Regions from separate parts of the Streptomyces sp. NPDC003379 genome, predicted to be linked through region 3. Evidence: riboswitches for the same ligand, from Rfam matches in the RefSeq annotation. Region 3 holds a riboswitch; each other region holds the start of a gene.
The links. Region 3 has a riboswitch for cobalamin ahead of metE (5-methyltetrahydropteroyltriglutamate--homocysteine S-methyltransferase). Riboswitches for the same ligand answer to the same signal wherever they lie in the genome.

Region 1 (3,797 bases), on a different contig from region 3:
GCGGCGATCAGTACGAGGGCGGCGCCCGGCCAGGGCGGCAGGGAGATGGCGAGGACGGTGAGGCCGAGCCCGAGCACGGCCTTGTCCACGGGGTGGCGGCGGCGCCAGCGACTGCTGTGCGCCGCCGCGTCAATGGGTAGCACGCCGGGTCAGACCTGCCCGGCCTCGGGCCGCGTGCCCTGCGCGTCGGCACGCTGTTCCGCGCGGATCTCCGGCTCCGCGGGGGCGGTGTCGTCATGGGCTCGCGCTTGTTCCGCGCCTTGGCGGCGTCCCTTGCGCAGCCCGAAGTAGTACGCGAGGACGCCCGCGCCGAGGGCCGCCTGCAGGGCGAACAGCGCCGATTCGACCTCCCCGGACGGGGGTTCGTACAGTGGGGAGAACCAGGGCTTGTAGTCCGGCTTGATCTCGGTGATCGCCGACTCGGCCTGGGCGTCGGCGCCAGTGAACGGCTCTTCCTTGTGGTCGCCGAGGCCGAGCGCCAGGGGCAGCACCGCGAGTGCGGCCACGATGACGAGCAGCAAGGTGTTGATCTTCGCGTTCCGGCTCATCAGGCGCTGGCCCCCGTCTCGGTCTCCGTGTCGGTCTCCGTGTCGGTCTCCGTGTCGGTCTGCGACCTGGTCTCCGTGCCTGCCTTCGCCCCGGCGTACTGCTTGCTCCGCAGCAGTACGCCGAGCCGGGTGAGCTCGCCCTTGCTGGACTGCACGAGCAGCCGCATCACCACGACGGTGAGCAGTCCCTCGCTGACCGCCAGAGGGATCTGCGTGACGGCGAAGATGCCGCCGAACTTGCCGAGGGCGCCGATGAATCCACTGCTCGGATCGGGGAACGCCAGCGCCAGCTGGACGCTGGTGACGCAGTACGTGGAGAGGTCCGCGACGAAGGCGCCGAAGAACACGGCGACCATGAGCGGCACGTCGTACCGCTTGAGGAGCCGGTAGACGGCGTATCCGGCCCAGGGCCCGACGATCGCCATGGAGAACACGTTGGCGCCGAGCGTGGTGAGCCCGCCGTGGGCGAGCAGCAGGGCCTGGAAGAGCAGCGTGATGGTGCCGAGCACCGCCATGATCGGCGGCCGGAACAGGATGGCGCCGAGCCCGGTTCCCGTCGGGTGCGAGCAACTGCCCGTCACGGAGGGGATTTTCAAGGCGGAAAGGACGAAAGTGAAGGCTCCGGACGCGCCGAGGAGCAGAGTGCTCTCCGGGTGTTCCTTGACTTCACGGGTCAGGGAGCGGACTCCGTGGACGACGAACGGCGCGGACGCTACGCCCCAGGCGATCGCGTGCGCCGGGGGGAGGAAACCCTCGGCTATGTGCATGGTTCAGCAGACCCTCTCCAGCACCTCGTGGATGGACAACGCGCCTTGGCCGGTCTCCTGGCTGACGGGTCGTACCGACCGGACTCCGCCTTCCCGGGCGCATGTGCACCCAGTGGCTGCCGCGAGGGCTGGAGCCGGACTTCCCGATCACAGTGGCGAGGGCCGCACCGGCATCACACCGGATTTCCCGTTCACCAAGGCGTGGTGACAGTAATCTGCGACTGATCGAACTGACAACCTGCACGGGGAGTGCCGAAGAGGTGCGGACGGGGCGCGCCCTCGGCGGCGTACGCCTGGACCTTCGGTCGCAGCAACAGCAGGCCGGGCTACCCCCGGCACTCCCGTTCCCGGCGGCCGGGTCCGCTGAGCAGGTCGACGCGCTGACCCTCGCCCTCCTTGAGGACGTAGAGGGTGCCGTCGCCGGGCGTCCAGTCGCGGGGAACGAGGAAGACGCGGTCTCCGGAGACGTGGAACAGGCGCAGCCCGGCGTACTCGTACGCGTACTTGCTGCCCTTCTCCGTGACGCGGCGGAAGCAGCTGCCGCCGCCGCGGATCATCAGGTCCTTCTCGCTGAGGACGGCGACGGCGGGGAAGTCGCTGCGGACGGTGCGTTCCGTCAGCTCCGCCCGGCCCCGGCCCGCGATCTGCGCGTAGGCCGACACGGCCCAGAACAGCGACAGGACGCAGACGAAGAGGGTGAGCCCCCACAGCCGCAGGTCGCGGCGTTCGCGGGTGCGGGCGTACGCGTTGAGCGCGAAGCCGCCGATCGCGGTGAGCGGCAGCAGCAGGTCGAACAGCCAGGGGCTGAGCGGATACAGCGGTACGAGGATGAGTGGCACCGTCCAGCTGAACCGCAGCACGCGCACGGCGCGGGTGAGCCTCTCCGGTTCGCCCGCCGCCCAGCGGTGCAGCCCGAGCGCGCCGAGGGCGGCGCCGGCCGCGAGCCAGGCCGGAACGTACAGGGCGCCGACGCTCCGCAGCAGATAGTCGCTGGTGGAGAGGTGGAAGACGGTGTCGCGCAGCCCGAGGGCCCTGGTCTCGGCGTCGGTGCTCGCCCAGCCGAAGTAGAAGAGGACGGCGGTGAGGAGCGTCACGAGAGACCCGACGGCTCCGATGCTCTCGACCCAGCCGACGTGGGCGCCGGGGGCGGGGGTGGTGCCGGGTGTGGCAGGGGGTGGGGGCTGTGGTGGGGGTGGTGGATCGGGGCTGGGTGCCGGGTCGGGGCCTGGCCCCCCGGGTACGGGTCCCCCGGGATCAGGGTCCCGGGCAGGGAGCCGTTGCGGGGGCGGAGGACCGCTCATCGGGAGATCGCGTCTGACGTCAGGGATGCCATGAACGGGTCGGACGGGTCGGACGGGTCGGACGGGTCGGACAGGACGGACGGGTCGGACGATACGCCGGGGGACGACGCGCGGTCGGATATCGAGGGGCTCGGGCCCGACGGGCCGGGCGGGGGCGGTGGGTCGATGCCGGTCCAGTCGATGGTGAACGCCGCCTCCTTGACGAGCCGCGCCCCGCTCTTCGTCACCAGCGTCACGTCGACCGACGTCGGACGGCGTCCGCCGAAGCCGTCCTTGCCCGGCAGGTCGACGGCGAACAGCGCGTCCTTGCAGCACCTGCTGGGGTCCTCCGGGTCACCGAAGGGCTCCAGGACGACCGGTTCCGCCAACTCCGCGGCGCGCAGCTCCACGGTGGCCGGCGGGTCCGGCCAGGTGCCGTGGAGATTGATCGTGCCGTCCGGCCCGACGCTGTCGTCCGTGACGGCGAGGTGGCTCTCACAGGCCCTGGTGCCCGACGGGGCGGCACGCAGCGCCACACGTTCGCCGGGATGCTGCCGGTAGTACGTGACGAAGCGTTGCAGGACTCCGAGGGCGTCCCCGTCCTTGCACAGTTGACCGGCGCCGCCGGGACGGTAGTCGGAGGCGCGGAGCCAGGCGTCCGCCTTCGTCGCGATGTCCATTCCGTCCGACTCGCCCCGCGCGGCCTTGCAGATTCCGGCCAGCCCCTCGATCACCTTCCAGGAGCCCGGGCTCCCGCCGCCCGTCTGTTCGGCGGGGTCGGTGGCAATCTCGTATGGTTCGTGGCACTTGCCCGTCTGGAGATCGTCGTACACGCTGTCCGGCTCCGGTTCGGTGTCCGTGTTGGGCGACTTGGGGCCCCACGGAAGCCAGCCGGGCGGCTTCCCGCCACCGTTCCCGTTTCCGTCCCCACTTCCATTCCCGCTCTTGTCGCCGTCGCCGTCGCCGTCCCTGCCTCCGTCCCCGCTGCCGTTCCCGTCGCCGTCGGACCCGCCCGTCTGCCACGTACCGCCCGTCGTGCCGCTTCCGCCGTCCGAGCCGGACCGTCCGTTCCCGCCCGTGCCCGTGGTGCTCGTGGTGCTCGTGCCGCCGCCGTCGGTGCCCGAGCCGCCGCTCGCGGAGTTGCCGCCTCCGCCTCCCCGCGCCCCGCCTCCGGGCGACGCGAGCCCTCGTACGCCGACGAA
Region 2 (3,797 bases), on a different contig from region 3:
GCGCGCGGCGCTGTAGGCGTGGCCGAGGATCGAGGGGCGAGGGGCGAGGGGCGAGGGACGAGAGGCGAGGGGCGGCTTCCGCTTCCGCTTCCCGCGGGCTCCGCCGGGTGACAAGTATCTCCTGGGCGGTCCGGCGGCCGGTCGGATCAGTGCGCGGAGAGGGGGGCCGAAGGGTGGCGGAAGGCGACACTCCGCCCGGATTTACGGCCGTGCGCCGCCAATCCGTACGATCCTGACCAGACACCTGATCGATACGGATCGACGAGACTCCGCTTCGGGTCACCGTGATGCCCGATCCAGTTCACTTTCCGTTCACCCAGGTTGCCTACGTTCCACATGCCACTGACGTCCAACAGAAGCCTGGGTAAATGGAACACATCACGCTTCTCCTCGGGATCGTGATCGTTACCGCTCTCGTGTTCGATTTCACGAACGGTTTCCACGACACTGCCAACGCGATGGCGACGACCATCTCGACCGGCGCTCTCAAGCCCAAGACGGCGGTGGCCATGTCCGCCGTGCTCAACCTCGTCGGCGCCTTCCTCTCCGTCGAAGTCGCCAAGACGATCTCCGGCGGCATCGTCAACGAGGACGGCCTCAAGACCGAGGTCATCTTCGCCGCGCTCGTCGGCGCGATCCTCTGGAATCTGCTGACCTGGCTGGTGGGCCTGCCCTCCAGCTCCTCCCACGCGCTCTTCGGCGGCCTCATCGGCGCCGCGGTCATGTCGATGGGCTGGTCCTCGATCAACGGCGGCACCGTCGTCACCAAGATCCTGATCCCGGCCCTCGCCGCGCCCCTCGTGGCGGGTCTCGCCGCGATGGTGGCCACGCGACTGACGTACCGCATCGGCCGCAACACCGACACCAGGGCGACGGCCAAGGGCTACCGCGCGGGCCAGATCGCGTCCGCGGGCCTCGTCTCGCTGGCCCACGGCACGAACGACGCGCAGAAGACCATGGGCATCATCACGCTCGCCCTGGTCACCGGCGGCGTCCTGAACCCCGGCTCGAACCCCCCGATGTGGGTCATCGTCTCGGCCGGTGTCGCCATCGCGCTCGGCACGTACCTCGGCGGCTGGCGCATCATCCGCACCATGGGCAAGGGCCTCACCGACCTCCAGCCGCAGCAGGGCTTCGCCGCCCAGACCAGCGCCGCGACGGTCATCCTTGCCTCCTCGCACCTGGGCTTCTCGCTCTCCACCACCCAGTCCTGCTCCGGCGCCGTGATGGGCGCGGGCCTCGGCCGCAAGGGCGGCGTGGTCCGCTGGTCGACCGCGAGCCGCATGTTCATCGCGTGGGGCCTGACCCTGCCGGCCGCCGGCCTGGTCGGTGCGGGCGCCGAGTTCCTCACCAAGCAGGGCCCCTGGGGCGTCGCGGTCACCGCCGCGCTGCTCATCGCGGGCTCGGCGGTCATCTGGGTGCTCTCGCGGCGCAACGCCGTCGACCACACCAACGTCACCGACGACGAGATCCGCCACGACGGCACCACCGCGGACGTCGAGCCCGCGGGCGTCGTGACCACCGCGATCGCCGCCGTCACGCCGCCCCCGACGGGCGCGATGGCCGCCGCGGACGCCTCCTCCGACGACCCGGTCAGGGCCACCATCTCGGCCCCGACCACGACCACGACCGGCGCCATGGCGGACCCCGCCAGGCCCGCGACGGTTTAAGGACACATCAGCATGAACATCGACTGGGCAGCTCTCGGTTCCGTCTTCGGAGTCAGCCTCGCCGTGACGGTGGCTCTCGTGGGCCTGTTCACCCTTGGCGTCGTCGGTCTCTCCAAGCAGGAGACGGCGTCCGCCTCGGGCGGCGGCTCCGCGGCCATGGCGCGCACCGGCGCGTACGCCTGCTTCGCGCTGTGCGCGGCGGCCGTGGCGTACGGCATCTATCTGATCGTCGCCTGACGGCAGAAGCTTCGGGTGGGGTGCGGGACGTGCGTGCGCGTCCCGCACCCCACCGTCATGTCCGGGGCCCCGCTGTGAGGCTCTGCTGTGGGGCTCCGCACACTCTCCCGCCGCAGGTCAACGGCGAGTTGACGGGCGTTCGCGGGGCGTGGTGGACTTCCGGGGCCAACTACGGCGGCAGAAGAGGAAGCCGGTGCGAATCCGGCGCGGTCCCGCCACTGTCACCGGGAAACCGTCCCCGACGCTCCCGTCAGCCAGGAACTCTCGCCGCCGATCACGTCGAACCAGGGCGCGGACACCCTGAGTGAGGACATATCGCCATGCGCGGCCGCCCACTGCCGGACCAGTTCCCGAGCGTCAGCTCCCTCCTCGGCACAGCGGTCGGCTGAGCCCATGAGTGCCGATCGCGACTTCGCGTACGGCGCCGCCGCCGGCCTCCTCGGTGACCTGCTGCTCGGCGATCCCCGCCGGGGCCATCCGGTCGCCGCGTTCGGGCGTGCGGCGGGTGCCGTCGAGCGGGTGCTGTGGCGGGACCACCGCGGGTGGGGCGCGCTGCACGCCGTGGTGTGCGCCGGGGGCGCGGCGGGTGCCGCCGCGCTCGCCTCCCGACTTGTACGCCGCTGCCCCACCGCGTCCATCGCGCTGACCGCCGCCGCCACCTGGGCCGTCGTCGGCGGGACCTCGCTCGGGCGGGAGGCGCGGGCCATCGGCGGCGCGCTCGAAGCCGGGGACATCGAGGTGGCCAGGGAGCGGCTGCCGCATCTGTGCGGACGGGACCCGCAGGCGCTGGACGCCGACGGGATCGCGCGGGCCGTCGTCGAGTCCGTCGCCGAGAACACCTCGGACGCGGTGGTCGGGGCGCTGGTGTGGGGCGCCGTCGGCGGAGTGCCCGGGCTTGTCGCCTTCCGCGCCGTGAACACCCTGGACGCCATGGTCGGGCACAAGTCGCCCACGTACCGGCGGTACGGGTGGGCTTCCGCACGGCTCGACGACGTCTTCGGGTGGCCCGGAGCGCGGCTCACGGCGGGCCTCGCGGCGCTGGCCGGGGATTCGCCCCGGGGCGCCCTGCGGGCCTGGCGCGCGGACGCCGCCAAGCACCCGAGCCCCAACGCCGGTCCCGTCGAGGCCGCCTTCGCGGGCGCCCTCGGCGTACGGCTCGGCGGGACCCTCTCGTACGCGGGGCGGGTCGAGCACCGGCCCGTCCTGAACGCGGACGGACGGGACGTCGACGTCGCGGACATCGAGCGGGCCGCGAAACTCTCCCGCCGGGTCGGCTGGCTTGCGCTGGGCGTCGCGGTGGGCGCGCGGGAAGTACTCCGTCGGTCACGGTCAAGGAGAACCCCGTGAAGAAGCTCATGAGTGGTGGACTACTGGTCGCCGGGACCACCTCGGACGCCGGGAAGAGCGTCGTCACCGCGGGGATCTGCCGGTGGCTGGCCCGCAAGGGCGTCGCCGTCGCGCCGTTCAAGGCGCAGAACATGTCCCTCAACTCCTTCGTCACCCGCGAGGGCGCCGAAATCGGCCGGGCGCAGGCCATGCAGGCGCAGGCCGCCCGCGTCGAGCCGAGCGCCCTGATGAATCCCGTACTGCTCAAGCCGGGCAGCGACCGGTCGAGTCAGGTCGTACTCATGGGCAAGCCGGTGGGCGAGATGAGCGCGCGCGGGTTCTTCGGGGGGCCTGGGGGGTCGTCCCCCGGGGAAAGGCTGCACGGGGGGCGCCAGGCGGCGCTGCTCGACACCGTCGTGGGGTGCCTCGAAGAACTCCGGGGCAGCTACGACGCCGTGATCTGTGAGGGCGCGGGCAGCCCCGCCGAGATCAATCTGCGGCGCACCGACATCGTGAACATGGGCATCGCGCGGGCCGCCCGCTTCCCCGTCCTTGTGGTCGGGG
Region 3 (3,797 bases):
TGGACGGTTCTGTTGGTCACCAGCGCCGCCCTGGCCGCCTACACGGCCGCCGGATACCAGCCGACCGTCAATGTCTGGTCGCCGATGCTGGCCTTCCTCACCGTCGCCTCCGTGAACCCGCCCCGCAAGGCGGCGCCCGGCGCGGCCCTCGCCACCGCCGTATGGATCCACCACGCCCTCAGCGCGGGCGCGTCGTCCATGTGGCTGGCCGTCGCGGAGACCCTGGTGTTCGTCACCATCGTCTGGGGCATCGGCTACAACCAGCGTCGTCTGCGGCAGAGCAACCGGCGCCTCGCCCTGCTCACCGACCGGCTGCGGCAGCAAGAAGGAGCCCTGGCCCGCCAGGCTGTGACGGAGGAGAGACTCCGCCTCGCCCGCGAACTCCACGATGTCGTGACCCATCACCTGTCGGTCGTGTCCCTGCACAGCGGACTCGCCCGCTTCGTATGCGACAAGGACTCCCAGCAGACCCGCGACGCTCTGAGCACCATCGAGGCCGCCACTCGCCATGCCCTGGCCGATATGCGTGGCTTGCTGCACGTACTGCGCATGCCACCGGACGACGCCGACGGTCCCGGGGCGCACGCTGGTCGCACGCTGGGGCTGCAAGACGTCACCGCGCTGGCCGACTCGATGGACGCCGTCGGACTGAATGTCACGACGACCGTCACCGGCACCCCGCGGCCCCTTACGCCGCACGCCGACCTGTGCTCCTACCGGATCGTGCAGGAGGCCCTGACCAACGTGTTGCGGCACGCAGGGGTCGGCACCCGTGTCGCCCTGTCAATCGACCACGGCACCGCCGGTCTCGCCGTCGCCGTCCGCGACGAGGGCGGCCCCCGCATGGGCGCTCCCGCACCCGCACATGAGGTGCTACCGGGCGTGCGCTCAGGCGGGCGGGGACTGGAGGGCATGCAGGAACGCGCCCGTCTGCACGACGGCGAATTCCACGCCGGCCCACGCCAACCCAAGGGATACGAGGTGGTGTTCACTCTGCCCCACCCTTACCGCGCCGACGCCGACGAGGACGGCGCACGGGTACGCGGCGTGCCCCAGCCGTGAGGAGCAGGTCAGCCAAGGTCGAGGGTGGCAGCAAGGAAGGGGGCAGCCCCCTCCACCGGGCGCGCTGCCCGGCCCGTACGCACGCAGCAGCTCCACCGGGCGCTCACGGTGTTGGTCGACGAGTGACTGAGGGTGCTGCCGCGTCGGGGGCGAGGAAGTTGTCCGGGTCGGTGCAGGCCCACGTGTACTGTCGCGCCACCGCCTGAATCTCTGACCTCGCTGGCCAGCGCGCGCAGGGTGTCCGCATCGAGCGGCACCCGGTCCGCGCCCCGGCGGGGCCCAGGCCAGGGTCCCTGTCGGCCGCGTCGGCCGCGTGGGCGGTCCAGCAGGCATCTATGCCGCGCCGCGCTCCGCCGCGTCTCCTTTCCCGGTGGCACCGGGAACCGGGCGGGTATCTCATCGCGCCGTCCGGCATGTGAACAGCCGTTCCCCAGAGTCGCACCGGCCGCCTAGGGTGGCGGATGCAGCTGGTTCGCCCTGCCCGCCAGGCAGGCGCGTCGCAAGAGGGAACCCGGTGGGAATCCGGGACTGCCCCGCAGCGGTGAGTGGGAACGACCGCCGTCATACGCACTGGACCTGACAGACAGGTCTGGGAAGCGACGGCCAGTAGGTGTCTGCCCCGGCAGACGTGCCCGCGAGTCCGAAGACCTGCCACTGCCCGTGCGTGAACGCGCACGGCGATCTCGGTGACCTCGTGGGCGGGTCGGCGTACATAGCAGGCGGGAACACGCGACGACACTGCGGCGTGGTTCGCCCGGTGTGCCATTCCTTCGCGTCCTACGAGTCGTCCCCGGGGTCTTTCGGAGAGACACTCGCGAAGGAGAGTTCCGTGACAGTCAAGTCCGAGACCGAGTCCGCAGCCGCGGGAGCCAGGGCCACCGTGTACGGCTACCCCCGCCAGGGCCAGAACCGTGAACTGAAGAAGGCCATCGAGGGCTACTGGAAGGGCCGGGTCACCGCCGACGCCCTCAAGGAGACGGCCGCCGACCTGCGCCGCACCAACTGGCAGCAACTCGCCGACACCGGCATCCACGAGGTGCCCACCGGCGACTTCTCGTACTACGACCACGTCCTGGACACCACCGTCATGGTCGGCGCCATTCCTGCTCGCCACCGCCCCGCTGTCGACGCCAACCCGCTCGACGGCTACTTCGCCATGGCCCGTGGCACCCAGGACGTGGCGCCGCTGGAGATGACCAAGTGGTTCGACACCAACTATCACTACCTCGTCCCCGAACTCGGTCCCGACACCGCCTTCTCCGCCGACTCGGCCAAGCAGGTCACCGAGCTGACCGAGGCCCTCGCGCTCGGCCTCACCGCGCGCCCCGTGCTGGTCGGCCCGGTCACCTACCTGCTGCTGGCCAAGTCCGCCCCCGGTGTCCCCGCGGACTTCGAGCCGCTGACCCTGCTCGACCGGCTCCTGCCGGTGTACGCGGACGTGCTCGCCGACCTGCGGGCGGCCGGCGCCGAGTGGGTCCAGCTGGATGAGCCCGCCCTCGTCCAGGACCGCGCCCCCGCCGAACTGAACGCCGCTGCCCGCGCCTACCGTGAGCTGGGCGGACTTGCCGACCGGCCGAAGCTCCTGGTCGCCTCCTACTTCGACCGGCTCGGCGAAGCACTTCCCGTCCTGGCCAAGGCGCCCGTCGACGGACTGGCACTCGACTTCACCGGTCCTGCCGCACCAAGCCTCGACGACCTCGCGGCCGTCGGCGGGCTGCCCGGCAAGCGGCTGATCGCGGGTGTAGTGAACGGCCGCAACGTATGGATCAACGACCTGGAGAAGTCGCTGTCCACCCTCGGCACCCTGCTCGGCCTGGCCGACCGGGTGGACGTGGCCGCCTCCTGCTCCCTGCTGCACGTCCCCCTGGACGCGACGGCGGAACGCGAGTTGGACCCGCAGGTCGCACGCTGGCTGGCCTTCGCCCGCCAGAAGGCCGTCGAGATCGTCACGCTGACCCGCGGGCTGGCACAGGGCACCGACACCATCGCGGCCGAGCTCGCGGCCAACCGCGCCGACCTGGCCTCCCGGGCCGGATCCGCCCTCACCCACAACCTTGCCGTACGCGCCCGCGCCGCGGCCGTCACCGACGCCGACGGCCGCCGCTCGCAGCCGTACCCGGAGCGAGCGGCCGCCCAGCATGCTCACCTCGGACTGCCGCTGCTGCCCACGACCACCATCGGCTCCTTCCCTCAGACGACCGAGCTGCGCACCGCCCGCGCCGACCTGCGCGCCGGCCGCCTCGACACCGCCGCGTACGAGAAGCGCATCGAGGCCGAGATCCACGAGGTCATCTCCTTCCAGGAGAAGATCGGCATCGACGTCCTCGTGCACGGCGAGCCCGAACGCAACGACATGGTCCAGTACTTCGCCGAACAGCTCACCGGCTACCTCGCCACCCAGCACGGCTGGGTCCAGTCCTACGGCACCCGCTACGTCCGCCCGCCGATCCTGGCCGGCGACATCTCCCGCGCCGAGCCCATGACGGTCCGCTGGACGTCATACGCCCAGTCACTGACCGACCGCCCGGTCAAGGGCATGCTCACCGGCCCGGTCACCATGCTCGCCTGGTCCTTCGTCCGCGACGACCAGCCGCTCGCCGAGACGGCCCGCCAGGTCGCCCTCGCCCTGCGCGACGAAGTGAACGATCTGGAGGCGGCGGGCAGTTCGGTCATCCAGGTCGACGAGCCCGCGCTGCGCGAAACCCTCCCGCTTCGGGCCGCCGACCACGGCGCGT

Region 1: it holds a riboswitch for cobalamin, as region 3 does, so the genes downstream of both, ACWDVB_RS19815 (energy-coupling factor ABC transporter permease) here and metE (5-methyltetrahydropteroyltriglutamate--homocysteine S-methyltransferase) in region 3, are expected to answer to the same signal.
Region 2: it holds a riboswitch for cobalamin, as region 3 does, so the genes downstream of both, ACWDVB_RS28570 (cobalamin biosynthesis protein) here and metE (5-methyltetrahydropteroyltriglutamate--homocysteine S-methyltransferase) in region 3, are expected to answer to the same signal.

What each region holds. Positions count from the first base shown of each region.
Region 1 covers NZ_JBSFRK010000018.1:103,325-107,121, forward strand. Annotated here, with positions in the region: gene cbiQ (cobalt ECF transporter T component CbiQ) at 1-143, opposite strand, end outside; gene ACWDVB_RS19810 (energy-coupling factor ABC transporter substrate-binding protein) at 150-548, opposite strand; gene ACWDVB_RS19815 (energy-coupling factor ABC transporter permease) at 548-1,315, opposite strand; cobalamin riboswitch at 1,346-1,529, opposite strand; gene ACWDVB_RS19820 (hypothetical protein) at 1,642-2,409, opposite strand; gene ACWDVB_RS19825 (hypothetical protein) at 2,613-3,797, opposite strand, start outside.
Region 2 covers NZ_JBSFRK010000034.1:43,800-47,596, forward strand. Annotated here, with positions in the region: gene ACWDVB_RS28560 (anion permease) at 369-1,670, shown strand; gene ACWDVB_RS28565 (hypothetical protein) at 1,683-1,907, shown strand; cobalamin riboswitch at 2,043-2,193, shown strand; gene ACWDVB_RS28570 (cobalamin biosynthesis protein) at 2,301-3,254, shown strand; gene ACWDVB_RS28575 (cobyric acid synthase) at 3,263-3,797, shown strand, end outside.
Region 3 covers NZ_JBSFRK010000056.1:933-4,729, reverse strand. Annotated here, with positions in the region: gene ACWDVB_RS35165 (sensor histidine kinase) at 1-1,062, shown strand, start outside; cobalamin riboswitch at 1,513-1,732, shown strand; gene metE (5-methyltetrahydropteroyltriglutamate--homocysteine S-methyltransferase) at 1,892-3,797, shown strand, end outside.